4 regions of the Kitasatospora cinereorecta genome follow, and region 2 is predicted to be linked to each of the others. Evidence: riboswitches for the same ligand, from Rfam matches in the RefSeq annotation. Region 2 holds a riboswitch; each other region holds the start of a gene.
The links. Region 2 has a riboswitch for cyclic di-AMP ahead of ACFPN0_RS20350 (NlpC/P60 family protein). Riboswitches for the same ligand answer to the same signal wherever they lie in the genome.
Positions count from the first base shown of each region.

Region 1: it holds a riboswitch for cyclic di-AMP, as region 2 does, so the genes downstream of both, ACFPN0_RS25305 (M23 family metallopeptidase) here and ACFPN0_RS20350 (NlpC/P60 family protein) in region 2, are expected to answer to the same signal.
Region 3: it holds a riboswitch for cyclic di-AMP, as region 2 does, so the genes downstream of both, ACFPN0_RS13030 (transglycosylase family protein) here and ACFPN0_RS20350 (NlpC/P60 family protein) in region 2, are expected to answer to the same signal.
Region 4: it holds a riboswitch for cyclic di-AMP, as region 2 does, so the genes downstream of both, ACFPN0_RS26035 (transglycosylase SLT domain-containing protein) here and ACFPN0_RS20350 (NlpC/P60 family protein) in region 2, are expected to answer to the same signal.

Region 1 covers NZ_JBHSJP010000001.1:5,487,565-5,494,699, reverse strand. Annotated here, with positions in the region: gene ACFPN0_RS25320 (bifunctional acetate--CoA ligase family protein/GNAT family N-acetyltransferase) at 1-1,198, opposite strand, end outside; gene ACFPN0_RS25315 (HPr family phosphocarrier protein) at 1,364-1,645, shown strand; gene ACFPN0_RS25310 (GntR family transcriptional regulator) at 1,814-2,521, opposite strand; gene ACFPN0_RS25305 (M23 family metallopeptidase) at 2,812-3,594, opposite strand; cyclic di-AMP (ydaO/yuaA leader) riboswitch at 3,608-3,776, opposite strand; gene ACFPN0_RS25300 (M16 family metallopeptidase) at 3,970-5,352, opposite strand; gene ACFPN0_RS25295 (M16 family metallopeptidase) at 5,379-6,731, opposite strand; gene ACFPN0_RS25290 (DNA gyrase/topoisomerase IV subunit A) at 6,978-7,135, shown strand, end outside.
Region 2 covers NZ_JBHSJP010000001.1:4,378,226-4,385,360, forward strand. Annotated here, with positions in the region: gene ACFPN0_RS20330 (response regulator transcription factor) at 1-558, shown strand, start outside; gene ACFPN0_RS20335 (GNAT family N-acetyltransferase) at 590-1,369, opposite strand; gene ACFPN0_RS20340 (C40 family peptidase) at 1,425-2,495, opposite strand; gene ACFPN0_RS20345 (hypothetical protein) at 2,852-3,205, shown strand; gene ACFPN0_RS20350 (NlpC/P60 family protein) at 3,283-4,443, opposite strand; cyclic di-AMP (ydaO/yuaA leader) riboswitch at 4,442-4,601, opposite strand; gene ACFPN0_RS20355 (ATP-dependent DNA helicase) at 4,859-7,135, shown strand, end outside.
Region 3 covers NZ_JBHSJP010000001.1:2,867,759-2,874,893, reverse strand. Annotated here, with positions in the region: gene ACFPN0_RS13045 (nucleoside triphosphate pyrophosphohydrolase) at 1-503, shown strand, start outside; gene ACFPN0_RS13040 (cytochrome P450 family protein) at 500-1,792, shown strand; gene ACFPN0_RS13035 (transglycosylase family protein) at 1,898-2,872, shown strand; cyclic di-AMP (ydaO/yuaA leader) riboswitch at 3,163-3,333, shown strand; gene ACFPN0_RS13030 (transglycosylase family protein) at 3,334-4,032, shown strand; gene eno (phosphopyruvate hydratase) at 4,316-5,602, shown strand; gene ACFPN0_RS13020 (FtsB family cell division protein) at 5,714-6,184, shown strand; gene ACFPN0_RS13015 (DUF501 domain-containing protein) at 6,249-6,782, shown strand; gene ACFPN0_RS13010 (Ppx/GppA phosphatase family protein) at 6,970-7,135, shown strand, end outside.
Region 4 covers NZ_JBHSJP010000001.1:5,736,922-5,744,056, forward strand. Annotated here, with positions in the region: gene ACFPN0_RS26010 (TOBE domain-containing protein) at 1-198, opposite strand, end outside; gene ACFPN0_RS26015 (cytochrome P450) at 619-1,839, shown strand; gene ACFPN0_RS26020 (ferredoxin) at 1,934-2,140, shown strand; gene ACFPN0_RS26025 (SMI1/KNR4 family protein) at 2,464-3,090, shown strand; gene ACFPN0_RS26030 (hypothetical protein) at 3,188-3,424, opposite strand; cyclic di-AMP (ydaO/yuaA leader) riboswitch at 3,783-3,970, shown strand; gene ACFPN0_RS26035 (transglycosylase SLT domain-containing protein) at 3,973-4,842, shown strand; gene ACFPN0_RS26040 (hypothetical protein) at 5,083-5,217, shown strand; gene ACFPN0_RS26045 (hypothetical protein) at 5,260-5,784, shown strand; gene ACFPN0_RS26050 (SIS domain-containing protein) at 5,856-6,749, opposite strand.

The DNA of each region.
Region 1 (7,135 bases), 1.1 Mb from region 2:
GGTTGCCCGCCGAGATGAAGGTCGACAACCCCGCGCCACGCCGGTACAGGCCGGACAGGACGGCGATGCCGATCGCGCCGGACTGGGTGAACAGCCCGATGCGCCCGGCCGCGGGCGATTCGGGGGCGAGGGAGGCGTTCAGCCGGACCGCGTCGGAGGTGTTGATGATGCCGAAGGCGTTCGGGCCGATGATCCGCATGCCGTACGAGCGGGCCTGCCGGACCAGTTCGCGCTGCCGCTCCCGTCCTTCGGCTCCGCGCTCGGCGTAGCCCGCGGAGACGACGACGAGGCCCTGGACTCCGTGTTCGCCGCAGTCGGCGACCGCCTCCGGCACGCGGTCGGCGGGGACGGCGACGATCGCGAGGTCGACCTGTTCGCCGATCTCGCCGACGGAGCGGTGCGCGGGGACACCCTCGACCGTGGTCGTGCCGGCGGGGAAGGAGCGGTTCACGGCGTACGTGCGCCCGGTGAAGCCGGAGCCGAGCAGATTGCGCAGCACGGTGCGGCCCACACCGCCGGGGGCACGCCCGGTGCCGACGACGGCGACGGAGCCGGGGGCCAGCAGCCGCTGCACGGAGCGGGACTCGGCCCGCTGCTCACGGCCGCGCTGGACGGCGAGGGACTCGGCGGTGGGTTCCAGGTCGAGCGTGAGGTGGACGGACCCGTCCTCGAAGCTCCGCTGCTGGGTGTACCCGGCGTCCCGGAACACCTTGATCATCTTGTTGTTGGCAGGAAGTACCTCGGCGGCGAAGCGGCGGATGCCACGCTCACGGGCGACCGCCGCGATGTGTTCGAGGAGGGCCGAGGCCACGCCGCGGCCCTGGTGGGCGTCCTGGACGAGGAAGGCGACCTCGGCCTCGTCGGCGGGCGCGGAGGCGGGCCTGCCCTGCTCGTTGATCCGGTCGTAGCGGACGGTGGCGATGAACTCCCCGCCGATCGTGACGGCCAGACCTACCCGGTCGACGTAGTCGTGATGGGTGAAGCGGTGCACGTCCTTGGCGGAGAGACGCGGATACGGGGCGAAGAAGCGGTAGTACTTCGACTCGTCGGAGACCTGTTCGTAGAAGCTGACCAGCCGGTCGGCATCGTCCGTGGTGATGGGCCTGATCCGCGCGGTGCCACCGTCGCGGAGCACCACGTCCGCCTCCCAGTGATCGGGGTACGCATGGTGCGGACTCTGCTCCGGCGTGGGCTCCATGGGCAAAGCCTACGGCCCGGACGCACCGGTAGCGGAGGGGTCGGTGCGCGGGCACGCTGAGGAAGCCGTTCGGCGGTGGTCCGCCGGGCCGGAGGCCGGGCACGGCCGTACGCACCGCATGAGAGACTGGTCTAGACAACCTATTGACACGTGAAGGGCAGAACCATGGCTGAGCGCCGCGTCAACGTCGGTTGGGCCGAGGGCCTGCACGCCCGCCCCGCTTCCATCTTCGTCCGTGCCGCCACGGCCTCCGGCGTCCCCGTGACGATCGCCAGGGCCGACGGCGCCCCGGTGAACGCCGCGTCCATGCTCGCGGTGCTCGGTCTGGGCGCGCAGGGCGGCGAGGAGATCGTGCTCGCGTCCGAGGCGGACAACTCGGAGGCTGCCCTGGACCGTCTGGCGAAGCTGGTCGCCGAGGGGCTCGAGGAGCTTCCGGAGACCGTCTGATCCAGCCGGCCCGTACCGGAACCCTTTCCACGGGTAAGCCGCGACACCCCTCGGGGGTCGCGGCTTTCCTGTTTCCGGAACGGGAAGGAGGAACACCCGGCAGACCGGAATCAGGGCAGCAAAAAGAAAGCCCTCCCGCAATTACCTTCCCTGTATACGGCGCAATTGTTAATGACGGACGCCCGCGGTGTTTACGGCGTGTTGCGAAGTCCTCACCCGGGACGCGTCCGCCGCGCGCCCCGGCCGGTCCGTGCGGCGCAGCAGCCGGTGCGCGGCCGTGGCGCGCTCGGCGTGCTGGGTGGCGAGCACCCGGGCCCGTTCCGCGTCGCCGCGCGCCACGGCGTCCACGAGGGCGCCGTGCTCGGCCCAGGAGTCGGCGGGGCGGGCCGGCTGCTCGACCGCGTACATCCAGGCGATCTTGTGCCGGAGCTGGGTGAGCAGCGCGATCAGCGCGGGACTGCCCGAAGCCTGGGCCAGCGTCTCGTGGAACCAGCCGCCGAGGGAGCGCAGGTCCTCCCCCTCACCCCTGCGCACCCGCTCCTGCCCCAGCCTGACCAGGCCTCGGAGCACCTTGAGGTGTGCCTCCGTACGGCGTTGAGCAGCACGTGCGGCGCCGAGGGGCTCCAGGAGCATCCGTATCTCCAGGAGGTCGGCGGCCTCCTGTTCCGTGGGCTCCGCGACGCATGCCCCCGCATGCCGACGGGTGACGACGAACCCCTCGGACTCCAGGGTGCGCAGTGCCTCGCGCACCGGGACACGGGAGACCCCGTAGCGACGCGCGAGCACCTCTTCGGTGAGGCGGCTGCCACGCTCGAAGACACCGGAGACGATGTCGTCACGGATTGCCGTGCATACCGAATGCGCGGGAATGCGCATGTCCGAACCTCCGCCTTAATCCCCGCGAAACGCGGCCGATCGACGCCTGTTCCGTGACTCTATTGCAATCAGCGTGAATTTCCGATGCCGGAGCGGAATCCATGCATATCTTCTGCCCGGAAAGCACTTCCGCGGAGCTTCGTCGCGCACCTTCCCCGGCGGCACGACGAAGGCCCCGGCGGGTCTTGGGTTCTAACGGCCCTCGCAACACCCGCGATCTGTGGGAGTTGCGAGGACCCCTTGAACCCAAGGGTGCCGGGGCCTTCGTCGACGGGACAGCCCGCGACAGGTCAGACCTGGACTCCGTGCGCGCGGAGGTAGGCGACGGGGTCCATGTCCGAGCCGTACTCCGGGGTGGTCCGCGCCTCGAAGTGCAGGTGCGGTCCGGTGGAGTTGCCGGTCGAGCCGGAGAGGCCTATCCGCTGGCCCGGGGTGACGCTCTGGCCGACCGAGACGCCGATCGAGGAGAGGTGGCCGTACTGGGTGTACGTGCCGTCCGTCATCCGGAGCACGACGTTGTTGCCGTAGGCCCCGCCCCAGCCCGCCTCGACGACCGTGCCGGCGCCGACCGCGACGACGGAACTGCCGGACGCGGCGCGGAAGTCCACGCCGGAGTGGCTGCCGGAGGACCAGAGGGCGCCGCCGGACTTGTAGCCGGTGGTCACCTGGGAGCCGGCGACCGGCAGGTGGAAGGAGTTCAGCCGGGCGCGCTCGGCTGCGCGGGCGGCGCGCGCCTCGGCCTCACGTGCTTCCTCGGCCCGGGCTTCCGCTCTGCGCTTCGCCTCGGCCTTCGCCTTCGCCTTCGCTTCGGCCTTGGCGGCGAGGTCGGCCTGATGCTGCTGTGCCTTCGCCTGGGCGGCGATCTGGTCGGCGAGGGTGGAGTCGATCGTGACGGCCTGGGTCAGGCCGGTGCCGCCTGCGGTGAGGGCCTCGGAGTCCGCGGCGAGGGCCGGGGAGGACACACCGCCGATGACGCCGGTGGTGGCCAGAGCCGCGATGCCGGCGACCTGGGCGCTCCTGCGCGTCAGGCGGCTCGGGGCACGGTGCTTCCCGGTGGCACGGGTGAACGCCATGGAGGGACTGATCCTTTCCTTCCTTCTCGCCTACCGGGTTAGCTGACGGGTTCGGAGCAGGAAGGTCTCCTACGGACGCATTCGCCCCGTGCGAGGGCGCAGGCGTCCGATTCACCCCAGGGACTTCGTGGGTCCCCGGCTCCCCAGGCTCGCGCCTGACGGGGACTCGGCGATGGCTGCCCGGCGCCGCGGACGCGGCATATGTCTGACGGACAGCCGGGCCGACGCTAGGCCGGACGACTTTCCGACGCCAAACGGATCAGGCCTTTTGTCATACATCCCACAGGACATAAAGCCGCATGTGCGGTTGACACGGACAAATGGGAGGACCCCGGCGAGAACGTACTCGCCGGGGTCCGCGTCGCTCCGGGCACGTCAGCCGTTGACGACCGTCACCTCTCCGATGCCCAGCGCCCTGACAGGCTCCGCGATCTGCGCGGCGTCCCCGACGAGGACGGTGACCAGACGGTCGACCGGGAAGGCGTTGACCACCGCGGCGGTGGCCTCCACCGTGCCGGTCTCGGCCAGGCGGGCGTACAGCTGGGCCTGGTAGTCGTCCGGGAGGTGCTGCTCGACCTGGTCGGCCAGGGTGCCCGCGACGGAGGCAGCCGTCTCGAACTTCAGCGGAGCCACGCCCACGAGGTTCTGCACCGCGGTCTCGCGCTCGGCGTCCGTGAGCCCTTCGGCCGCCAGCGTGCGCAGGACCTTCCACAGATCGTCCAGCGCGGGCCCGGTGGACTCCGTGTCCACGGAACCGCTGATGGCGAGCATCGCGGCACCGGTCGCCCCGGAGGCGGATCCGGGTGCGGTCGAGCGCAGCACCTGCCCGAAGGCACGGACCCCGTAGGTGTAGCCCTTCTCCTCGCGCAGCACGCGGTCCAGCCTGGAGGTGAGCGTGCCGCCCAGGCAGTACGTGCCGAGGACCTGGGCGGGCCACACGCTGTCGTGCCGGTCGGCGCCGATCCGGCCGATCAGCAGCTGGGTCTGCACGGCTCCGGGACGGTCGACGACGACCACACGGCCGGTGTCGTCCGCGGTGATCGCCGGTACCGGGCGGGACTCGGCGGCGTTGCCCGACCAGTCTCCGACGGTGTCGGCGAGCAGTGCGTCCAGGTCGACCCCGGTGAGGTCGCCGACGATCACGGCCGTCGCGGTGGACGGGCGGACATGCGCGTCGTAGAAGGCGCGCACGGCCGCGGCGTCGATCCGGCGCACCGTCTCCTCGGTCCCCTGGCGCGGGCGCGACATCCGCGCCGTTGCCGGGAAGAGCTCCTTGGAGAGCTGCTTGGCTGCGCGGCGGGCCGGATTGGCCTGCTCGTGCGGGATCTCGTCGAGACGGTTGCCGACCAGGCGCTCCACCTCGCTCTCCGAGAAGGCGGGCGCCCGCAGCGCCTCGGCGACCAGGCCGAGCGCCTTGGCCAGCCGGGATACCGGGACCTCCAGGGAGACGCGGACGCCGGGGTGGTCGGCGGACGCGTCCAGGGTGGCGCCGCAGCGCTCCAGCTCGGCGGCGAACTCCTCCGCGGAGCGCTTGTCCGTTCCCTCGGACAGCGCCCGCGCCATGATCGTGGCCACGCCGTCCAGGCCCTCGGGCTCGGCGTCCAGGGGCGCGTCCAGGAAGATCTCCACGGCGACGACCTGCTGGCCGGGGCGGTGGCAGCGCAGCACGGTCAGGCCGTTGGGCAGGGCGCCGCGCTCGGGTGCGGGGAAGGCCCAGGGCCTGGCCTCGCCTGCGGTCGGCTGCGGGTGGTACTCCATCGCTACTCCAGTCACGGCGGCGTCGGTCACTTGTCGGCCCCCTCGTGCGCGTCGGTGCCGTCCGTCTCGTCGGCCGGTTCGACCGGCTCGTAGACAAGGACGGCCCGGTTGTCGGGACGCAGATGCGCCTGGGCGGCCGCCTGGACCTCCTGGGCGGTGACGTCGAGAACCCGCTGCACCGCGGTCAGGGCGAGCTGCGGGTCGCCGAACAGGACGGCGTACCGGCACAGTTCGTCCGCGCGGCCCGCGACCGTGCCGAGCCGGTCCAGCCACTCCCGCTCCAACTGGGCCTGCGCCCGCTCCATTTCCTCGGGCGTGGGGCCCTCGGCGGCGAACCGGGCGAGCTCCTCGTCGACGGCCGCCTCGATCTGCGGCACCTCGACGCCGCCGGACGTCTTGACGTCCAGCCATCCCAGCGAGGGCGCCCCGGAGAGCCTGAGCAGCCCGAATCCCGCGGCCACCGCCGTACGGTCCCGGCGGACCAGGCGGTTGTGCAGCCGGGACGACTCGCCGCCGCCGAGCACGGTCAGCGCCAGGTCCGCGGCGTCACACTCCCGGGTGCCGTCGTGCGGCAGCCGGTACGCGGCCATCAGGGCACGCGCGGGGACCTCCTCGTGGACCACCTCGCGCAGCTGCTCGCCGATGGTGCCGGGCAGCGTCCCGTCTCGCGGCGGCTGCTTGCCGTCGTGGGAGGGGATGGAGCCGAAGTACTTCTCGATCCAGGCGAGCGTCTGCTCCGGGTCGATGTCCCCGACCACCGAGAGCACCGCGTTGTTCGGCGCGTAGTACGTACGGAAGAACGCCTGCGCGTCCTCCAGCGTGGCAGCGTCCAGGTCGGCCATCGAGCCGATCGGCGTGTGATGGTATGGGTGGCCCTCCGGGTACGCGAGGGCGGTGAGCTTCTCGAACGCCGTGCCGTACGGGACGTTGTCGTACCGCTGGCGGCGCTCGTTCTTCACGACGTCGCGCTGGTTCTCCATGGACTCTTCGTCGAGCGCGGCGAGCAGGGAGCCCATCCGGTCGGCCTCGAGCCACAGGGCCAGCTCCAGCTGGTGCGTGGGCATCGTCTCGAAATAGTTGGTGCGCTCGAAGCTGGTGGTGCCGTTGAGGGAGCCCCCCGCGCCCTGCACCAGCTCGAAGTGCCCGTTCCCCTTGACCTGGCCGGACCCCTGGAACATCAGGTGCTCGAAGAGGTGAGCGAGGCCGGTGCGTCCCTTGACCTCGTGGCGGGAACCGACGTCGTACCAGAGGCAGACCGCCGCGACCGGGGTCAGATGGTCCTCGGAGAGCACGACGCGCAGGCCGTTGGCCAAGCGGTGCTCGGTCGCCGTCAAGCCGCCGGAACCGGCCTGGGCTGTGGCCGTGTGACCCATGGGCATGTACGTCCCTTCGATCGATACAGGATTTCCTGCCGGACCTGCCACTGTAAGCAAGCGCACGGGCACCTGGCGAAGTTCCCGTTCCGTGAATGTTGTCGTAGATGCTGCCGTAAACAGGGGCTCCGGGGACGCCCGGGAGACCACTTCGGACGGGTCGAGGTCGGCGTTGTCGGTACGGCGGTCCACAATGGTCGGCGTCAGAACCTGAGGTTGCCCGACAGAATCTGTGAAGGAGTCGCAGCCGCGATGGCCCGCCGCAGCACGAAAACCCCGCCGCCGGACGACTTCGAGGAGAAGATCCTCGACATCGACGTCGTCGACGAAATGCAGGGCTCCTTCCTCGAGTACGCGTACTCGGTGATCTACTCCCGCGCTCTGCCCGACGCCCGCGACGGCATGAAGCC
Region 2 (7,135 bases):
GAGGCCGCCGACGTCGACCAGGCGGTCACCGTGATCACGGCGACCCGGCCCGAGGTCGTCCTCCTCGACGTGCACCTCCCCGGCGGCGGCGGCGTCGAGGTGCTGCGGCGCTGTGCCCCGATGATGGGCCAGGTGGAGAACCCGGTGCGCTTCCTCGCACTGTCCGTCTCGGACGCCGCGGAGGACGTCATCGGTGTCATCCGGGGCGGCGCCCGCGGCTATGTCACCAAGACCATCACCGGCACCGACCTGGTCGACTCCGTATTCCGGGTCCAGGACGGCGACGCGGTGTTCTCGCCGCGGCTGGCCGGCTTCGTCCTCGACGCCTTCGCCTCGACGGACGCGCCGCCGGTCGACGAGGACCTGGACCGGCTGACGCAGCGCGAGCGCGAGGTGCTGCGGCTGATCGCCCGCGGGTACGCGTACAAGGAGATCGCCAAGCAGCTGTTCATCTCGGTGAAGACCGTCGAATCGCACGTGTCGGCGGTGCTGCGCAAGCTCCAGCTGTCCAACCGGCACGAACTGACGCGGTGGGCGACGGCGCGACGGCTGGTCTGAGCCGCGGCCCCCTGGAGACGTGGGGGCGCCCTCAGGGGCGGTCAGGGGCGGCTTGCGGGGCGAGCGAGATGTTGAGCTTCTCGCCGATCCTGCGGTAGCCGACGCCCGCGTAGATCCGCTCGACCTCCGGGCTGCCCGGCTCCAGCCAGACGGTGTGGCAGCCGCGGTCGAACGCCGTCCTGGTCAGCCAGGCGGACAGCGCGGCGCCGATGCCGCGGCGGCGAAGGGTTTCGGAGACGGCGAGGCCGGTCAGTTCGCTGATGCCGTCGACCGGGACCGAGCAGCCGCCCGCTCCGGCGGGTTCGGAACCGAGCACGGCGAGCGCCGCGACGCCCCCGTCGGCCACGGCCCCGCGCAGCCAGGCGATCTCGCCGTCGTCGGGGCCCCCCTCCCCGCCGAATCCCGTGTGCTGGACGGCCGCCGCCGCGGTGAACTCCGCGTCGGTGACCGGTTCGGCGACCCGGAGTCCGTCCACCGGCTTGGGCGCGAGGAGCTCGTCCGGGGTGCAGGCGAGCACCGGGGCATGGTTCTCCACGGTGAAACCGGCGGCCAGCAGAGCCGGTTCGACCTCGGGAGCCCAGGAGGGCAGGTACTCCAGGCGGGGCAGCCGGTCCCGCTCGCGGAACGCCGCGACGAGCTCGGCGACGTCCTGGCCGGTCGGTTCCGCACCCCGGTCCGGGATGGCGTAGTTGGCGAACTTCAGCTCCCAGCCCGGGTCGTGACGCACCGTGAACGGACCCACCCGGTAGTGGTCGGGGGAGCGCAGCGTGAGCGCACGGGCGTAATTCTGGACGTCGGTGTCCACGGGCACGGTGGAGCCTTCTCTCTCGCGGGTTCCGGGCACTGCCGGTCGGTCGGCGCGGAGCCTACGCCACCCGGGTCGCTCCCGAGAAAGGCATTTCGCTGATCGGCGCGATGCGGACCGGTGCGCCCGGACGCGGGGCGTGGATCATCTGGCCGCCGCCGATGTAGAGCCCGACGTGGGTGATTCCGGAGTAGAAGAACACCAGGTCCCCGGGGGCCAGTTCGGAGCGAGAGACGCGCCGGCCCGCGTTGATCTGGGTGTACGTGGTGCGGGGCAGCGAGACGCCCGCGGCACGCCAGGCGGCCTGGGTCAGGCCGGAGCAGTCGAAGGAGGCGGGGCCGGTGGCGCCCCAGACGTACGGCTTGCCCAGTGCCTGGTACGCGAAGGCGACGGCCCGCGCCGCACGGGCGTTGGGGGCGGCGACGGAGCCGCGCGTGGTGCTGCGGTCGGCGCGCACGGCCGGGCCGCCGTGCCCGGCGTCGGCGGAGCGCTCGTAGTCGGCGCGCTGGGCCGCGGTCAGGGTGGCCAGGAGCCGCTGGGCGTCGGCCAGCTTCGTGCGGACCGCGTCCTTGTGCTTCTTCAGGTCGGCCTGGCGGGAGGCGAGGACGGCGAGCTCGTCCTCGGCCCGGGCGCGCAGCCGGGCCACCTCGCTGATCTGCCGGCGTACGCCGTTGACCGCGCCGGCCTGGCGGTCACCGGCCCGCTCCAGGAACGCGGCCCGCTCCAGGTACTCGTCGGGGTCGGAGGAGAGCGCCAGCCGGACGGCGGGGTCGATGCCGCCGCTGCGGTACTGCGCCGCGGCGAACGAACCGAGCGCGTCGCGGGCGGCGTTGAGGCGGCCGGTCCTGCGTGCGGCCTCGTCGCGCAGCGCGTCGAGGGACTTCGCTGACGCGGTCGCCTTCTCCTTCGCGCCGTTGTACTTCTCGGTCGCGACCTCGGCATCGTGGTAGAGCCGGTCCACCTTGGCCCTGACCTGGGCCGGGGAGAGCTGGGGCTCGGCCTGGGCGGCACCTTCGAGGGCGGTCGCGGTCGCCGCCCCGGCGAGGGCCAGGGTGGCTGCGGTCCGGGCAGCAGGCCCGGTGAACAGGCGCTGCTTGGGCTTGCGGTGAGCGGCTTTGCGATGGGCGGCCACGAGGGCGTGGGTCCTTCCGTTCGACTGCCCGCCGGGGGGTACCGGCCGGCCCGCCGAGGGTCCCCGGCGAGCCACCGAAGGGGGAGTGGCCCACCGCCGGATGTCCTGGCGGGGCGACCGGGGTACCGCCGGGTACGGGGGCGGCGGTGGGGAATCGGTCACCTGGGAGGGACGCTAGACCCGAGGCGCGAGTAAGAGGCGTAATGACAGCTATTGCCTCAATGTGACGTTTCGTTTTCTCGGAGTGATCGGAAAGATCGACCGGAGTCCGGCAATTCGCACCAGGTGTGAGTGAGCTCGTAGGGAAGTCCTACCTGGCCGAAGAGTGGTGATATGCCCGCGGCTAGGCTGCGGCCATGGACGTACTCATCAATGTCTTCGTGGCCCTGCACATCATCGGTATCGCCTCCCTGCTGGGCGGCTTCCTGACCCAGATGAAGGCCATGGGGGCGGGCACGGCACGCTTCGTGCCCGCCATGCTGCACGGTGCGCTGACCATGCTGGTCACGGGCGTCGCCCTCGTCGGGCTCGACCAGGCCGACGACCGGACGGTGAACAACGTCAAGATCGGCATCAAGCTGATGGTCCTGATCGTGATCCTGGCGCTCGTGTACGTGAGGCGGGACGAGGAGAAGGCCGGCAAGGGCGAGTTCGCCGCCGTCGGAGGGCTGACGGTCGCCAACGTCTTCATCGCCACGCTCTGGACCTGAGCCGGCTCCCGTACCCGCCTGTCTCTCCGCGGGGCGGGCGTACGGCCCCGTACGCCCGCCCTCCGTGCGTCCGTGCGCTATGCCGGGCGCACGCTGCCGTAGATCGGCATGGAGTAGATCGACTCCTCACGGACGTTCGTGCCGGGCTTCGGAGCGTGGATCATCATGCCGTCGCCCTTGTAGATGCCGACGTGGCTGATGTCGTCGTAGAAGAAGACCAGGTCCCCCGGCTGCAGATCTGCCGTGGCCACCCGGGTGCCGACCTCCACCTGGTCCCAGGTCGTCCGGGGCAGGGTGACGTCCGCGGCCCTCCAGGCGGCCTGGGTGAGGCCTGAGCAGTCGTACGAGGCCGGGCCCGTCGCCCCCCAGACGTACGGCTTGCCGATCTGGGCCCGGGCGAAGGCCAGGACCTTGTCGGCCTTGGACGCGTAGCCGCTGTCGGAGCCCGTCTCGTCACCCGTTCCGGTGCCGGGGCCCGCCTCCTCCTTCGGGGCCGCCTCCTCGGCGGCCCGGTCGGCCTCCGCCTTCGCGGCGGCCTGCTGACGCGCGAGCTCCTCCGCCTTGCGCTCGGCCTCCGCCGCCTTCTCGCGCTCCAGCTCCGCGAGGCGTGCCTTCTCCTCGGTGGTCAGCTTCGACAGCAGTGAGCGCGCCTCGGTGAGCTTGCTCTGCACCTGTTGCTTGCTGGTGCGGAGCGTCGCCTGCGACTCGGTCAGCGTCTCCAGGCTCTTCGTCGCCTCGACCCGCTTCGCCGCCGCCTCGTTCTGCTGCGTACGGAAGTCGGCGACCGCCTTCTGCTGCCGGCTGGTCATCCGCGCCATCAGCTGGTCCTGGTCGAAGTACGCCTGCGGGTCGTCCGCGAGGAAGAACGTCGCCGTCGGGGCGATCGCGCCGCCCCGGTACTGGGCGGCCGCGTAGTGGCCCAGCTCCCGGCGCGTCTCGTTGAGCTTGTCGGCCCGCTCGGCCGCGGCCTCCAGCAGCGCGTCGACCTCGGAGCGCTGCTGTGCGGACGCGGTCTTCGCCTTGTTGTACTGCTGCGTCGCCGTGCCCGCCTGGCGGTACAGGTCGTCGACCTTCTTCCGCACTTCCTCGATGCTGGGCCTGGGCGCAGCCGGGGCGGCCGTCGCGCTCTGCGTCGAGAGCAGGGTGACGGAGGCCAGTGCCGCCGTCGTGAGGCCGACGGCAGGGGTGGTGGTGCGCACCCGCGTGCGCGGCTTGCGATGCGATGCCAAGACCGGCATCTCCTTCCGTGGACCGCCTACCGGGTTAGCTGTCGGGTTCGGGCGGAACGGAAGGCTGCCCTACGGTCCTGGGGAACGGACCGATTCACCCCGGTGCTGCGTGTGGGTCCCCGGTTCCGGCTCCCTCGAGGTCGGCACGGATTCGGCAGGGGTGCCCGCGCGGCGTGGGTCGCCTCAGAGGGGTACGGGTCACCCGTCGGAGCACGCTAGCCAACCCGTGGTGTCCCTGTGAAGGTTGATGTTCGATATGCCCGATACATTTCCGTGACCTCTCCGGACCGGCGGTCCGCCGGGCGGTGACGGGCCCCGGATTCCTACGCACCGTGGGCGGCCCGTCTCCGTACGCGCACGGATCGGGCCCTCGTGCGGAATGCGGCCCCGGGCTGTCGGTCCGGCGGCCTAGACTCGTGAGGCGATGAGCAGCCTCTTTGACGACAGTTTCCTGACCGGCCTCCAGCAAGCGGACGAAGGCCCCCCGCCGCCCCCCGAGGACCACGCGCCCGAGGCGGTGCCGGAGGGTCTCTTCGAGGACGTCTTCGACACGCCTCCGCCGCCGCGTGACGCGTACTACCGCGACGGCGCCCCGCGCCCCGTGGTCGACCCCGCCGCGCTGCTCGACGGGCTGAACACCGAGCAGCGCGCCGCCGTCGTGCACGCCGGTTCCCCGCTGCTCATCGTGGCCGGGGCGGGCTCGGGCAAGACCCGGGTGCTGACCCACCGGATCGCCCACCTGCTGGCCGAGCGCGGGGTGCACCCGGGCCAGATCCTGGCGATCACCTTCACCAACAAGGCCGCCGGCGAGATGAAGGAACGCGTCGAGCAGCTCGTCGGCCCGCGTGCCCACGCCATGTGGGTCATGACCTTCCACAGCGCCTGCGTACGGATCCTGCGCCGCGAGTCGAAGCTCCTCGGCTTCACCTCGTCGTTCTCGATCTACGACGCCGCCGACTCCAAGCGGCTGATGGCGCTGGTCTGCCGCGATCTGGACCTCGACCCGAAGCGCTACCCGCCGAAGTCGTTCACGGCGAAGGTCTCGAACCTGAAGAACGAGCTGATCGACGAGGAGACCTTCGCCGGCCAGGCGTCCGACGGCTTCGAGAAGACGCTGGCGCAGGCCTACGCGCTCTACCAGGCGCGGCTGCGCGAGGCCAACGCGCTGGACTTCGACGACATCATCATGACGACGGTCCACCTGCTCCAGGCGTTCCCCGACGTCGCCGAGCACTACCGCCGCCGCTTCCGGCACGTCATGGTCGACGAGTACCAGGACACCAACCACGCGCAGTACACCCTCGTACGCGAGCTGGTGGGCCCGGCGGGCGAGGCCGACGCCCCGGGCGAGCTGTGCGTCGTCGGCGACGCGGACCAGTCGATCTACGCCTTCCGCGGTGCGACCATCCGCAACATCCTCCAGTTCGAGGAGGACTACCCGGACGCCACGACGATCATGCTGGAGCAGAACTACCGCTCCACGCAGACGATCCTGTCCGCGGCCAACGCCGTCATCGAGCGCAACGAGAGCCGCCGCCCCAAGAACCTCTGGACGAACGCGGGCGCCGGTACCCGGATCACCGGCTACGTCGCCGACACCGAGCACGACGAGGCGCAGTTCGTCGCCGACGAGATCGACCGGCTGACGGACGCCGGGGACGCGAAGGCGGGCGACGTCGCCGTCTTCTACCGTACGAACGCGCAGTCCCGTGTCTTCGAGGAGATCTTCATCCGCGTCGGGCTGCCCTACAAGGTCGTCGGCGGAGTGCGCTTCTACGAGCGCAAGGAGGTCAGGGACGTCCTGGCCTACCTCCGGGTGCTCGCCAACCCCGAGGACACCGTCCCGCTGCGCCGCATCCTCAACGTGCCCAAGCGGGGCATCGGCGACCGGGCCGAGGCGATGATCGACGCCCTGTCGCTGCGCGAGAAGATCTCCTTCCCGCAGGCGCTGCGCCGCGTCGACGAGGCGTACGGCATGGCGGCCCGGTCGGCCAACGCCGTGAAGCGGTTCAACACGCTGATGGAGGAGCTCCGCACGATCGTGGAGTCCGGTGCCGGACCGGCGGTCGTGCTGGAGGCGGTCATGGAGCGGACCGGCTACCTCGCCGACTCCGACCAGATCCCGGACGAGGACGAGGACGGCTCGGGCGTCATCACACTGATGACGCTGCACACGGCCAAGGGCCTCGAATTCCCGGTGGTGTTCCTGACCGGTATGGAGGACGGCGTCTTCCCGCACATGCGCGCGCTGGGTCAGGTGAAGGAGCTGGAGGAGGAACGCCGGCTCGCCTACGTGGGCATCACGCGGGCCCGCGAGCGGCTGTATCTGACCCGGGCCTCCATGCGCAGCGCCTGGGGACAGCCCTCGTACAACCCGCCGTCGCGGTTCCTGGAGGAGATCCCGGACCAGCATCTGGAGTGGAAGCGCAAGGGCCCGATGGCGGCCTCGGCGGGACCGACGTCGGGGATCACGTCGTCGTTGTCCTCCTCGCGCTCCAGGTCGGGCCCCTCGGGCTTCGCGACCCGGCGTACCGCGGACAAGCCGGTGGCCACCCTGGTGGTGGGGGACCGGGTCACGCACGACCAGTTCGGGCTGGGGACGGTGACGGCCGTCGAGGGGTTCGGCGACCAGGCGAAGGCCACGGTCGACTTCGGCGACGAGCGCCCGAAGAAGCTGCTGCTGCGGTACGCGCCCGTCGAG
Region 3 (7,135 bases), 1.5 Mb from region 2:
AGGACGGTGACCGCGAGGAGCTGCGCGAGGAGCTCGGGGACGTCCTGCTGCAGGTCGTCTTCCACGCCAGGATCGCGCAGGAGGACCCGGACGAGCCGTTCTCCGTCGACGACGTCGCGGCCACGATCGTGGAGAAGCTGATCCACCGTCATCCCCATGTGTTCGGCGACGAGACCGCCGAGACCCCTCAGGACGTCCACGCGCACTGGCTGCGTACGAAGGCGATCGAGAAGCAGCGGGACTCGGTCACCGACGGGGTGCCGCTCGGCCAGCCCGGTCTCGCCCTCGCGGCGAAGCTCGGCGGCCGGGCCCGTCACGCCGGCCTCGACGTCGCGCTTCCCGCGGGCGACTCCATCGGCTACCAGCTGCTCGCCCTCGCCGTACGCGCCGAACAGGACGGCACCGACCCGGAGGCCGCCCTGCGGGCCGCCGCCCGCGCCTACCGGGACGCGATCCGGGCGGCGGAGGGCCAGACGGCAGCTCCGGATAACGTCGAGGGGTGAACGACAGCCCCGCCGACACCCCCGCGCCCGTTGCCCCCGAACTCTTCACCTGGGAGTTCGCCACCGATCCCTACCCCGCCTACGCCTGGCTCCGCGAGCACAGCCCGGTCCACCGCACCGAGCTGCCCAGCGGTGTCGAGGCCTGGCTGGTGACGCGGTACGCGGATGCCCGGCAGGCTCTCGCCGACACCCGGCTCTCCAAGAATCCTGCGCACCACGCCGGGTCGGCGAACGCCAAGGGGAAGACCGGCATCCCGGGGGAGCGCAAGGCGGAGCTGATGACGCATCTGCTGAACATCGACCCGCCGGACCACACCCGGCTGCGCCGGCTCGTCTCCAAAGCGTTCACCCCGCGCAGGGTCGCCGAGTTCGCGCCGCGTGTGCAGGAGCTGACGGACCGCCTCATCGACACCTTCATCGAGGAGGGGAAGGCGGACCTCATCCACGACTTCGCCTTCCCGCTCCCCATCTACGCGATCTGTGACCTGCTGGGGGTGCCTCCGGAGGACCAGGACGACTTCCGGGACTGGGCCGGGATGATGATCCGGCACGGCGGCGGGCCCCGCGGCGGAGTGGCCAGGTCGGTGAAGAAGATGCGGGGCTACCTTGCCGAACTCATCCACCGTAAAAGGGGGAATCCCGGCGACGACCTGATCTCGGGACTCATCCGGGCGAGCGACCATGGCGAGCACCTCACCGAGAACGAGGCCGCTGCGATGGCCTTCATCCTGCTCTTCGCCGGTTTCGAGACCACGGTCAACCTCATCGGCAACGGCACGTACGCCCTGCTGCGCAACCCGGAACAGCGGATGCGGCTGGAGCGCTCGCTGGCGGCGGGCGAGACGGAGCTGCTGGCCACGGGCATCGAGGAGCTGCTGCGGTACGACGGTCCTGTGGAGCTGGCGACGTGGCGCTACGCCACCGAACCCGTGACGCTCGGAGGCCGGCACATCGCGGCGGGGGACCCCGTTCTCGTGGTGCTGGCAGCCGCCGACCGCGATCCGGAGCGCTTCCGCGACGCGGACACCCTGGACCTCGCACGGAGTGACAATCAGCACCTCGGATACGGGCACGGCATCCACTACTGCCTGGGTGCACCGCTGGCCCGGCTGGAGGGGCAGGCGGCGCTGGCCGCGCTGCTGAGACGCCTCCCTGACCTGCGGCTCGCTGCGGAACCTGCCGATTTGCGATGGCGGGGCGGGCTCATCATGCGCGGACTGCGCACGCTTCCGGTGGAGTTCGAACCCGGACATCCGGCCGAAAGAAGTGACACTCTGTCAACTCTGTGACTTTCGCGTGATCTCCGCTGCATCGACTTGTGACACACGTTCGAGTACGGCTAGGTTCACCGTTCGACTCACCCGTCACATGTCAGTCACACGGAAGGCAATCCCATGGGCTCCGCGAATGGCAGACACCGCCGCCCTCGCCAGGCACCCGCCATCGTCGTCGCCGCGGGCGTGACGGGATCGGCCATCGCCATCCCGCTGCTCGGTGCGACCGGCGCGCACGCCGCCGACGCCTCGACCTGGGACCGGGTCGCCGAGTGCGAGAGCGGCGGGATGTGGAGCGCCGACCTCGGTAACGGCCACTACGGCGGCCTGCAGTTCTCGCAGGACGACTGGTCGGCCTACGGCGGCACGGCGTACGCCTCCCGCGCCGACCTCGCGAGCCGCTCGCAGCAGATATCGGTCGCGGAGAAGGTGCTGAGCGACAAGGGGCCGCAGGCGTGGCCCAGCTGCGCGGTGATCTCCGGACTCGCGCTGGACGGCGCCCTGCCCGGCGTCGACCCGGGCGGCGAGCCGTCCGCCGGTCAAACGGACACGGCGACCCCGTCGGACACCGCTTCGGGCGGGACGCCGGACAAGGCGGACGGGAAGAACAAGAACGACAAGGCGGACACGTCCGAGGAGGACGCCGCGCCGGACGCGCCCGAGCCGTCCTCGTCGCCCTCCACCTCTTCGTCCCCCGGGGCGTCCGGAACGTCCGGCGCCGCGAAGGGCGCCGGCGAGACGGGCGGGAAGCACCGCGGTCCGGCGGCCCCCGAGGCGGATGCCGGGACGGACCTGGAGAGCGGGCGCGAGTCCGGCCGGCACGCCTCGCGCGGCGAGTCCGGCGCCCGTGAGGGTGCGGAGGCCGGCGCGGACGGGACCTACACCGTCCGCGAGGGCGACAACCTCTGGGCGATCGCCGACGCGCGGGAACTGCCCGGCGGCTGGCCCGCGCTCTACGCGGCCAACAAGACGGAACTGGGCTCCGACCCGGATGTGATCCTGCCCGGCCAGAGTCTCGACCTGGGCCTCCAGGCGGACGCGAAGGATGCCGGAGCGGACGCGCAGCCCGGTGCCGAGGCCGCGGTCGGCAAGTGATCAAAGACGGGAAAACACCCCAAAATCAGGGGTAGTTCAGGGGCCTATGTCCACTTATGCGTAAGTGAGACATGGGTCTCTTTGCTTGAACTGGCCCGCCTCACCCGTCTGCTCGGCCCGTATCGCCTCCGACCTGCGGAAACGGCAGGGTCCTCCAGGGTGATAAGTGCTGATTGACAGTTATGTCCATCTTTGAATGTCGGCGTTGTGTGTGTTTACGGTCTGAACCGCTCGCACCGCGGGCACCTTCGACCGACACGCCGAATCCTGCCGTCGGCCGAAGGGGACAGACGCGTAAAGCGCCGTAGGCAGGAGCGGGGGACCCAGGTAAGTGCCGGACCCGGCCGTCGGAAGACGGGCGAGGGCCGGCTCGGGGTGAAGTCGCCTGCCAGTGCGGGCGACCGGGCAACTCACAGGCCCGAACCCGACAGCTCACCTCGTAGGCGTCGGTGAGGAGAACCATGCTGCTTTCGAGCAAGGGCAAGCACCGTCGCCCGTCCAAGGCCGTCCGTATCGCCACCCTGGCCGGCGTCACCGGTGCGGCCGTGGCCGTTCCGCTGATGGGCGCGACCGGTGCCTCCGCCGCCTCCGTCGCCACGTGGGAAGCCGTCGCGCAGTGCGAGTCCGGCGGCAACTGGTCCATCAACACCGGCAACGGCTACTACGGCGGCCTGCAGTTCTCGCAGTCCAGCTGGGCGGCCGCCGGCGGCACCCAGTACGCCTCCCGCGCCGACCTGGCCAGCAAGGACCAGCAGATAGCCACCGCCGAGAAGCTCCTCGACCTGCAGGGCCCGGGTGCGTGGGCCTGCGCCGGCGCCGGCGGCCTGACCGACGACGGTGTGGACCCGGGTGTCGACACCGGCTCCGCGCAGAGCGAGGCCGAGCCGAAGGCGGCTCAGCCGGAGCGCGAGGCCGAGCAGCCCGCCAGCCGCAGCGAGACGCGCACGGCCCCCGAGGCCGAGAAGACCGTGACCACTCCGACCGGCGACAAGGTCAAGAAGGGTGACGGCGAATACAAGGTGAAGGCAGGCGACACCCTCAGCACGATCGCCGGGGCCAAGGGCGTCAAGGGCGGCTGGCAGAAGGTGTTCGAGCTGAACGACGACATCGTCGAGGACGCCGACCTGATCTTCCCGGGTCAGCAGCTCCACCTGAAGTAGTCCCGGCCTTTCCTCCCGGCGGTGCTCCCGGCCCGGCGCGCTCACCCCCGTGTGCGCCGGGCCGGGGCGTTTTCCCGGGGGTCCCGTGAGGGCGATCGTTCAACTGTTGTAGTTACCGGCCAGTAAATTTCTGGAGCTTTGCCGGTAATGCGGGTCCTTGGGTCCTTTTTCGTCCCAGGGGACGGGCGGTCGGCCGACGGAGCGGGCCGGGCCGGTTAGGCTCGTGCCGCAAGGCCACAGTGACCCTGCACAACCAGTGTCATATCCCAGAAGGAGATGCCTCGTGCCGTCCATCGACGTCGTCGTAGCCAGGGAAATCCTCGACTCCCGGGGCAACCCCACGGTCGAGGTCGAGGTTGGCCTCGACGACGGCAGCACGGGACGTGCTGCCGTTCCGTCCGGCGCCTCCACCGGTGCGTTCGAGGCCATCGAGCTTCGCGACGGCGACCCCAACCGCTACCACGGCAAGGGTGTCGAGAAGGCCGTCCTCGCCGTCATCGAGCAGATCGGCCCGGAGCTCGTCGGTTACGACGCCACCGAGCAGCGCCTCATCGACCAGGCGATGTTCGACCTCGACGCGACCGAGAACAAGGGCTCGCTCGGCGCCAACGCCATCCTCGGTGTCTCGCTGGCCGTGGCCCACGCCGCGTCCGAGGCCTCCGACCTCCCGTTGTTCCGCTACCTCGGCGGCCCGAACGCGCACCTGCTGCCCGTTCCGATGATGAACATCCTGAACGGCGGCTCGCACGCCGACTCCAACGTGGACATCCAGGAGTTCATGATCGCGCCGATCGGCGCCGAGTCCTTCTCCGAGGCCCTGCGCTGGGGTGCGGAGATCTACCACACCCTGAAGAAGGTCCTGAAGACCAAGGGCCTGTCCACCGGTCTCGGCGACGAGGGCGGCTTCGCCCCGAACCTCGAGTCCAACCGCGCCGCCCTGGACCTCATCATCGAGGCCGTCAAGGAGGCCGGCTACGTCCCGGGCCGCGACATCGCGCTCGCGCTCGACGTCGCCGCGTCCGAGTTCTACAAGGACGGTGTCTACGAGTTCGAGGGCAAGTCCCGTTCGGCCGCCGAGATGACCGAGTACTACGAGGAGCTCGTCTCCGCGTACCCGCTCGTCTCCATCGAGGACCCGCTGTACGAGGACGACTGGGCCGGCTGGAAGGTCATCACCGACAAGCTCGGCGCCAAGGTGCAGATCGTCGGTGACGACCTCTTCGTCACCAACCCGGAGCGCCTCGCCCGCGGCATCGAGGAGGGCTCGGCCAACGCCCTGCTCGTCAAGGTCAACCAGATCGGTTCGCTGACCGAGACCCTGGACGCCGTCGAGCTCGCGCAGCGCAACGGCTTCAAGTGCATGATGTCCCACCGCTCCGGTGAGACCGAGGACGTCACCATCGCCGACCTCGCCGTCGCCGTGAACTGCGGTCAGATCAAGACCGGCGCCCCGGCCCGCTCGGACCGTGTCGCCAAGTACAACCAGCTGCTGCGCATCGAGGAGATCCTCGACGACGCCGCGGTGTACGCGGGCCGTTCGGCGTTCCCGCGGTTCCGCTTCGAGGGCTGACAGCCCGGCAGCAGGAGCTGAGCCCCCGTTCGGCACCGGCCTCCGTCCGTCCCCGCACTCGGTCCCGTACCGTGTGCGGGGACGGACGTGCGTAACGGGGAGGCGTGAGAGATGGCCGGGAAGGATCGTGACCGGTTCTCCACAGCGACCAGGCTGCGGCTGCTCGGCGAGCAGACGGCGGCCCGCGTCTACCGGTCCCAGAACCGCCGCCAGGCCCGGCGCTCCCGGCTCACCGGCCGGGCCGCGTTCCTGGCGCTGATCGTCTGCTCCCTGGTGGTCGCCCTCGCGTACCCGATGCGGCAGTACATCTCCCAGCGCGACCAGATCGCGGATCAGGAGAGGCTCTCGCGGGAGGCGCACGAGCGGACCGAGGAGCTGCGGGACGAGAAGGCGCGGCTCCAGGACGACGCGTACATCCGTCGTCTCGCCCGTCAGCACCTGCACTACGTCCTGCCCGGGGAGACCGGCTACACGGTGATCGACCCGGACGCGTCGGAGGTCCGCCGCGGGGAACCGGGCGCGACGGGCAGGCCCTGGCACTCGAACCTCTGGGACGGCGTCGACAGCGCGGACCGCGAATGACTCCGGCGCCGCTCCCGTGCACGCACCGACACATACAGACCGACCGATGACATTCAAGGCAGGCATGGACACGCCCCCTCCGCAGACCGAATCCACCACGCCCACCGCGGCGGACATCGCCGCCTTCGAGCAGCAGCTCGGCCGGCCGCCGCGCGGACTGCGCGCCATCGCGCACCGCTGCCCCTGCGGCAATCCGGACGTGGTCGAGACGCAGCCACGCCTGGAGGACGGCACGCCGTTCCCGACGACGTACTACCTGACCTGCCCGCGTGCCGCGTCCGCGATCGGCACGCTGGAGGCCAACGGGGTCATGAAGGAGATGACCGAGCGCCTCACGACGGACCCGGAGCTGGCCGCCGCCTACCGCGCGGCCCACGAGGACTACCTCGCGCGCCGCGACGCCATCGAGGTCCTGGAGGGCTTCCCGAGCGCGGGCGGCATGCCGGACCGGGTGAAGTGCCTGCACGTCCTGGTCGGCCACTCGCTCGCCGCGGGGCCCGGGGTGAATCCCCTGGGGGACGAGGCGATCGCGATGCTGCCCGAGTGGTGGGCGAAGGGACCCTGCGTCTCGCCGTGCGGCGAGACGCAGCCCTCCTGACCCGCCTGCCGTGACCGGGAACCGCCCCCGGACCGCCCGCCCGCGCCCTCCCCGGCTTCGTCCGGGGGCCGCGGGCCTGGGCTCCGCCGCCGGTGCGGGCCCGGGCCCGCACCGGCGGGTGAGGGCATCTTCGAGCGTACGAGGACCGCGGGCCGGGTGAGCCCCGGCCTACACAACAGGAGCCCCCATGACCCGCGTTGCCGCCATCGACTGCGGTACCAACTCCATCCGTCTGCTGGTCGCCGACGTGGACCCGGCCACCGGGCACCTCACCGAGCTCGACCGCCGGATGCGGATCGTCCGGCTCGGCCAGGGCGTCGACCGCACCGGACGGCTGGCCCCCGAGGCGCTGG
Region 4 (7,135 bases), 1.4 Mb from region 2:
GGTGTACGAGACCTCCTCCTCGCCGGTGCCCGCCTGGGCGACCTCGACGGAGAACGCGGCCAGATCACGGCCGTCGACGAGCCGGCGCCCGCTCTCGTCGCGATGGGTCGCGACCCGGCCGGCGTCCGCCCAGCGGCGGGCGGTGTCGGGGCTGACGCCGAGGAGACGCGCCGCCTGCCCGATCGTGTAGGACTGCATGTGCCACACCTTAGGCGCAGGGAGTTCTGCCCCGCAGAGGGGCTGCCCGGCAACCGTACGGTGGGGCGGTCCGCGACGGCGATGGCCTTCGACTCGTCGCTCCGACGATCCCGAAGGCGTCCCGGGCTGCGCTCCGCAGGACGGGACGGCCCGGCGGGATTCCGCCAAGTCCGATCGTCCGTCGGAGCCGTAGTCGCCCTCCTGGATCCCTCCGGCCCCTGCCGGACCGGCCGCCACCGGAAGCGGAATCACCACCACCACGTCCACCTGGAGCGGGTCGCGGACGGGCGGAGCGGGGCGGAACCCCCGGCGGCGGGAGTGGGGCCATCTCGGCCATCGCCGCGTCGGTTGCTTGACCGGGACCGGCCGGACGGATTGCCTGAACGCCCTCAGGACGGCTTCGGACGAGGGAGAGGGCTCATGGAACCGGCTGACGTATCAGAGGTGTTGAGCTACCCGATCTCCGGCCCCACGGCCCTGGGGCCCCCGGCGGAATGGACGAGTCTCCGGCAGCAGTGTCCAGTGGCCAGGGTGAAGCTGCCCAGCGGTGACGAGGCGTCACTGCTGACCCGGTACGAGGACGTCAAACAGGTCCTGTCCGACCCCCGGTTCTCCCGGCTGCTGAACGCCGACGACGCGGCCCGGATCTCCGACAGCGAATCCGGCGGCGTGTTCAACGAGGGCATGGTCACCGCGCTTCCCCAGGAAGGGGAGGAGCATCAGCGGTGGCGTCGGTCGGTGGTCAAGTGGTTCACCGCCAAGCGCATGGCCGCGCTGCGGCCCGGCATCGAGGCGATGACCGAGCGGCTGATCGACGACATGCTGGAACACGGGCACCCCGCGGACCTCAAGTCGTCGCTGGCGTTCCCGCTGCCGGTGTGGGTCATCTGCGACCTGCTGGGTGTGCCGGACTCGGACCGGGAGAGATTCGCCCACTGGTCCGACAGCGTTCTCAACCTCAATCGCTACACCCAAAGAGAAGTCGCCGCGTCGCAGGCCGAGTTCGACGACTACATGAGCGGTCACATCGACGCCAAGCGGGCCAGGCCCGCCGACGACCTGCTCAGCTCCCTGATCGGATCCGGGCAGGCCGGGGGCGGCGGGATGCCGGACCGGGAGCTGGTTGCCACCGGGCAGGCGCTGCTGGTCGCCGGCCATGAGACGACCGCCAACATGATTGCCAAGATGGTGGCCATGCTGCTCGTCGACCGGAGCCGCTGGGAGCGGCTGCTGGCCGACCGGTCGCTGGTGCGCTCGACGGTGGAGGAGGCGCTGCGTTTCGACGCCAACCCCGGAATCGGTATGCCGCGGTACATCGGTGAGGACACCGCGGTGGGCGGGGCGGTACTGCCACGCGGAACGACCGTGCTGTGCAGCATGGCCGCGGCCAACCGCGACGGGACCGTGTTCGACGGTGCCGAGGACATGATGCTCGACCGCACGCCCAACGCTCACCTGGCGTTCGGCGCCGGTGCCCACTCCTGTCTCGGACAGGCCCTGGCCCGCACGGAGCTGCAGACGGTGCTGGACGTGCTCCTTCGCCGGCTCCCCTCCCTGGAACTCGCGGTTCCCGCAGAAGGCCTGCGCCGGCTGGAGGGGCTGATCGTCGGCGGGCTGGCCGAGGTGCCGGTCAGATGGTGAGCGCGGCGGGCCGTCACCGGAAGCGGACGCAGAACGAGCGGACCCGAGCGCGGCAGGCGCGCTCAGACCCACCGGCACCGGCCCAGAGGCATCCGTGAACGTCACCGTCGACCAGGACGTCTGTTGCGGCGCGGGCCGGTGCGTGCTGGTCGCACCGGATGTGTTCGACCAGCGGGAGGACGACGGAATCGTCGTCCTCCTCGACGCCGCACCACCGGCCCGCCTGCACACCGCGGTCCGCGAGTCGGCCGAGGTGTGCCCCGCGGCCGCCATCGGCCTGGACGAGGCCGAGGCCACGTGAACCAGCCCCCATCCGTCCTGGTCGTCGGAGCCTCCGCGGCGGACTGACCACAGCCGCGGCGCCCGGAATCCCGCACCGGCGCCACCGAGCAGGCCCGGCGCCGGCGACTCTTCCCGGACACCAGCACGGCCCCACCCCGCCCGCGGGGGTGTTCCGGGCCGGCCGGTGTGATGTTCGCGGCCCGCCGGTCGCTGGGCCTGAGGGAGGAACAGGTCCTTCCACGGGACAGGCGGGGAGTCGCTGGTGTGGGGACGGAGCGTGAGCGGCCGGAATCCGGGGCACGGATGCGCGTTACGAGGTGTGCGCGTACGGGGAGGCGGCCGGTGATCCCCCGGCCCATCGAGGCACTGGAGCGCTTGCTGCCGACGACGTACGGCACCGACGAGCAGGTCGACTGGGCCGTCGCGGAAGCACGGTGGGGGGCCTGTTTCCCCGCCGACTACAAGGCTTTCATGAGGGCCTACGGGGAAGGGTCGGTCGACGACGTGATCGTCGTGCACCGGCCGCTGCCCGCGGACGCACCGGACGGGTGCCGCCCGGCCGATGCCATGGCCGACGGGACCGGTGCCGTCCGCGAGGTGTGGCGGGTGGAGGCCGACGAGGTCTGGGCCGATCCTGCGGGGACGGATCTGGTGCTCGATCCCGGTGCGCTGCTCGCCTGGGGTACGACCACCGAGGCGGACATCCTCTGCTGGCTGACGACGGACGAGGACCCCGACCGCTGGCCCGTGGTGGTCTGCGGCCGGCACACCGTGCCGACCTTCGCGGTGTACCGCTTCGGGATGGCCGAGTTCCTCCGGAGGCTGCTGGCCGGCAGCTTCGAGTCCGTCCCCCTCAGCGTGGACGGGATGAGGGGGCGTCAGTCGCACGCGTTCGTGAGCCGGGTCGTCCAGCGGGCCCGACGCAGGGCGGGCCTCGACCCCTGGACCGGCGAACTTCCGGCCGGCTGAGGCGACGGCGCCACGATGCTCGTGTGGTGGCGCGGCGTGGACGCACGGTCGGGGAGGCGCGCAGGCAGGGCGACGCCCCGTGCGGTGTGCGCCGGGCTCAGTGCGGCCTCCAGGTGAGCTTGCCGCCGCCCACCCACCGGACCGCCGCCGGGTCGTCGAGGTCATGGACCCTGATGCCGGCAGCCCGCGCGATGAACAGCACGTCCGTCATCGAGGTCGCCCGGCCGGCCATCTCTCCGTCGATCTCCATGATGCGGAACGGCGGATCGCCGGGCTGGACGGGCAGGACGGTGATCCGCGGGTTCGTGGGGTGAGGGCGTGCGCTGTGGGTCATGCGCTGATCGATTCCACGCGGCTGCCGCTGATATGCCCTGAAACGTACCAATGAGCCGTATGCCCGATTTAGTGAGTTATCAGTAATTCATCCCGTAATTCATAAAAGGCCATTTCGTGCGACCCGAGTGGTTTCAGGTGGTCGCAAATCGCCCTTTTCGGACCTCGTGACCAGAGTCACTGCCGCGGGTCCCGGACGCATCGACATGTCGACCGGTTCCCTTGCGCGCCAAGAAGGTTGGCATCGTGGGTGTGGGGTTGATTACATGAATTCCGATGGATCGATCTTGCAAGTGAATTGTGATCACGAATTCGGGGCTTGTTCCTTTCGCTATTCCTCGCCTACGGTCACCCTCACTCCGGATGGAACGCCGAATCCTGCCGCCGTCCGGGAACCCGACCACATCTCGTACGGCAGGAGCGGGGGACCCAGGTAAGTGCCGATCCGGTACCCGGAGCGGCTCGGGGTGAAGTCGCATGCACATGCGGCCGGGCATCTCCAGCCCGAACCCGACAGCTCACTTCGCAGGCGGCGGAGAGGAATTCACCATGCCCGCAAAGGGTAAGCACCGTCGTTTCAGGACCAGTTCGCTGACCCGCGGCATCATCGCCGTGAGCACGGGCGGAGCCGCTCTCGCCCTTCCCGTGATCGGCGCGACCGGAGCCTTCGCCGCACCGGCGCAGCCGGTCGCCGTCGAAAAGGTGACCACGTCGACTGCCGTATCCGGCAAGGCGATTGCCGCGCAGAAGTCCGCGCCCGTCACCTATTCCGTGATCATTGGCGATTCTCTTTCCAAGATCGCGCGTGAGCATTCCGTCGAAGGCGGCTGGAAGGCGCTGTACGCCGACAACCGAAAGGCCGTCGGTGGAAACCCCGACCTCATTCACGCCGGTCTGAAGCTGACGATCGGTGCGAAGGCCGAGAGCAAGTCGGCGGACAAGGCCGGAACGGCGGACAAGGCCGAATCCAAGGCGTCCGCCTCCGCCGAGCGGAGTGCCGACCGTGCCGACCGCTCGGACCGCACCGGCACCGCGCTCGCCGCGCAGGGCGCGCAGGGCGCGCCCGCGGCGGCGCCGGCCGCCGCTCCCGCCGCGTACACGAACGACCTCGACGGCTGGATCAAGGAGTCGCTGGCGGTCATGGCCGAGCACGGCATCCCGGGCAGCTACGACGGCATCCACCGCAACATCATGCGTGAGTCCTCGGGCAACCCGATGGCCATCAACAACTGGGACTCGAACGCCGCCGCGGGCATCCCGTCCAAGGGCCTGCTGCAGGTGATCGACCCGACCTTCCAGGCCTACCACGTGCCCGGTACGTCGATGGACAGCTACGACCCGGTCGCCAACATTACGGCCGCGTGCAACTACGCCGCCGACCGGTACGGCTCGATCGACAACGTGTTCGGCGCCTACTGAGGCTCCGCCGTGTGACAGCGGAGCACCGACGACGGGTGGTGCGGGTTCGGAAGAACCCGCACCACCCGTCGTTCGTGTCCGGCGCGGCGGCGGCGATCGGTCGGCATGCGGCACGAGCCTGCCGCGGGTGCGGGGGTGTCGGTGTTCCCCGGGCCGCGGCCCCGCACCGCGGCTTCCCCGCCCGTGCCGACGGGGGCAACCATGCCTGGGGGCGGGGGAGTTGCTCGTGATCGTCGTGGCGTGAGCGACGGGGAACTCCGGTCGGCCGCTCGTGCGGGTGCCTGCCGTGCGCCGGGCATGTCCGCCGGCCGGGGCCGGCGCGACGCCGCCGCGTTCCGGTGGATTCCGCCGCAGTGCCGCGGTGCCCGGCCGTAGGGCGACTGGTCACGTACAGGTTCGTCGACCATACTGCCCGCCGTGGAGCAGCGTATAGATTCCAACACGAAGCCCGAGTTCGCCGCGGGCACGGACCCGGCGTACATCCCCGGCCTGACGGCCCCTGCCCCCGCGCGGACGGAGGGTGGAGCGGAGAAGGCGTCGGAGGTGCCGGAAGAGCCCGAGACGTCCGGTGTGCCCGCCGGTGCCGAGGCGGCGCAGGCGCCGCGGGACGCCGGGCAGGAGCCCGCCGCCCCGGCCTCGCGCGAGGACGGTGACGAGGCCGACGGGCCCGTCTTCGAGGTCAGCGACCGGCGCGGATCCATCCGGGTGGACCGGGACGGCGTCCGGTTCACGCTGGACGACCAGGAGGCGGAGTTCGACTGGAGCGAGATCGGCGCGGTCGAGGTCAAGACCGCCCGCTTCGGGCGTCGGTTCACCGTCACGGTGCACGTGTCGAGCCGCCGGTGGTTCAACGCCGAGGTCGAGGCGGAGGCCCGGAGCAGCCTCAAGGAGTGGACGGCGGAGCTCGACGCCGCGCTGGACGCCTACTTCGAAGAGGACTGACCGCGACACGGTCCGTGGAGCGGTGTGCCGGGCGGGCGAACCGCCCGGCACCCGCCCGGCCGTGCCGTGACTCAGCCCGCGGTGGCTCCGTCGAGCACCACCGATCGGGTGAGGTGACGGGGAAGGTCCGGGTCGAGGCCGCGGGCCGCCGCGCGGGCGATCGCCAGCCGCTGGACCCGGACCAGGTCGGCCAGCGGGTCCAGGCCGCTTTCCACCCAGCGGGCGCCGGTCGCCCGCACCTGCTCCGCCAGGCCCTCCGGCGCGGGGCCGAACATCCAGGTCGCCGTCCCAGCCGCGGCGATGCTGATGGGACCGTGGCGGTATTCCATCGCCGGATACGACTCCGTCCAGGACAGGGACGCCTCCTTCATCTTGAGCGCCGCCTCGTTGGCGAGTCCGACCGTCCAGCCCTGGCCCAGGAAGCTGAACTGGGAGCATTCCAGCAGCCCTTCGGGCAGCGGCCCGGCCAGCGCCGCCTCCGCGTCCCGTACGACGTCGTCGGTGTGCAGCCCGAGATGGGCACGGAACAGGGTGAGTGCGGTCGTGGCGAACCGCGTCTGCACCACGGACCGTTCGTCGGCGAAGTCCAGCACGACCGCCTCGTCGGCGGCCGTCATCACCGCGGTCCGCGGGTCCGCCGTCACCGCCACCGTGCGGGCGGTGCCGCGCAGCCGGGTCAGCAGGTCGAGCACCTCGGTCGTGGTGCCCGAGCGGGTCAGGGCCACGACCCGGTCGTACGAGCGGCCGAAGGGGAACTCCGACGCGGCGAAGGCGTCGGACTCGCCCTGACCGGAGTCCTCGCGGAGCGAGGCGTATGCCTGTGCCATGTAGTACGACGTTCCGCAGCCGACCACGGCGATGCGCTCACCGGTGGCGGGCAGGACGTCGGCCCGGTCGGCCGCGACCCGGGCGGCGCGACGCCAGCACTCCGGCTGGCCGGCTGTCTCGGTTTCGACATGGGACATGTCCGCACTCCGCTTCCGCTGCTGTTCGCACCTGGGATGTCTGGGTGAAATCGGCACCTGTTTGTTCAATTCTGCATGTTACTTGTCTCGATCGAGCAAGAACAAGCATTCTTCTTGCGTTCCAGGAGTCATGGCGGGGACTATTTTCGGCCATGCTCGGTGGGTAGTCGGCGCGATGAGGTTCTGCTGCTTCGGTGGGGGTATCTGTCGAGCGGCTCGATATCGACGGGTGATATCCCAGAATTGTCCGGAAGGTTCTGGAGGTGATCGGGGCCCGGCAACCCCGCACGGTCACCGGCGCGTGACGGACGGCCGAGGTGAGGGGCGATTTTGCGTCAATGGGAGCATGGGTTGGCTGAGTTCGAACGCGCGGTCGGACCGAGGTC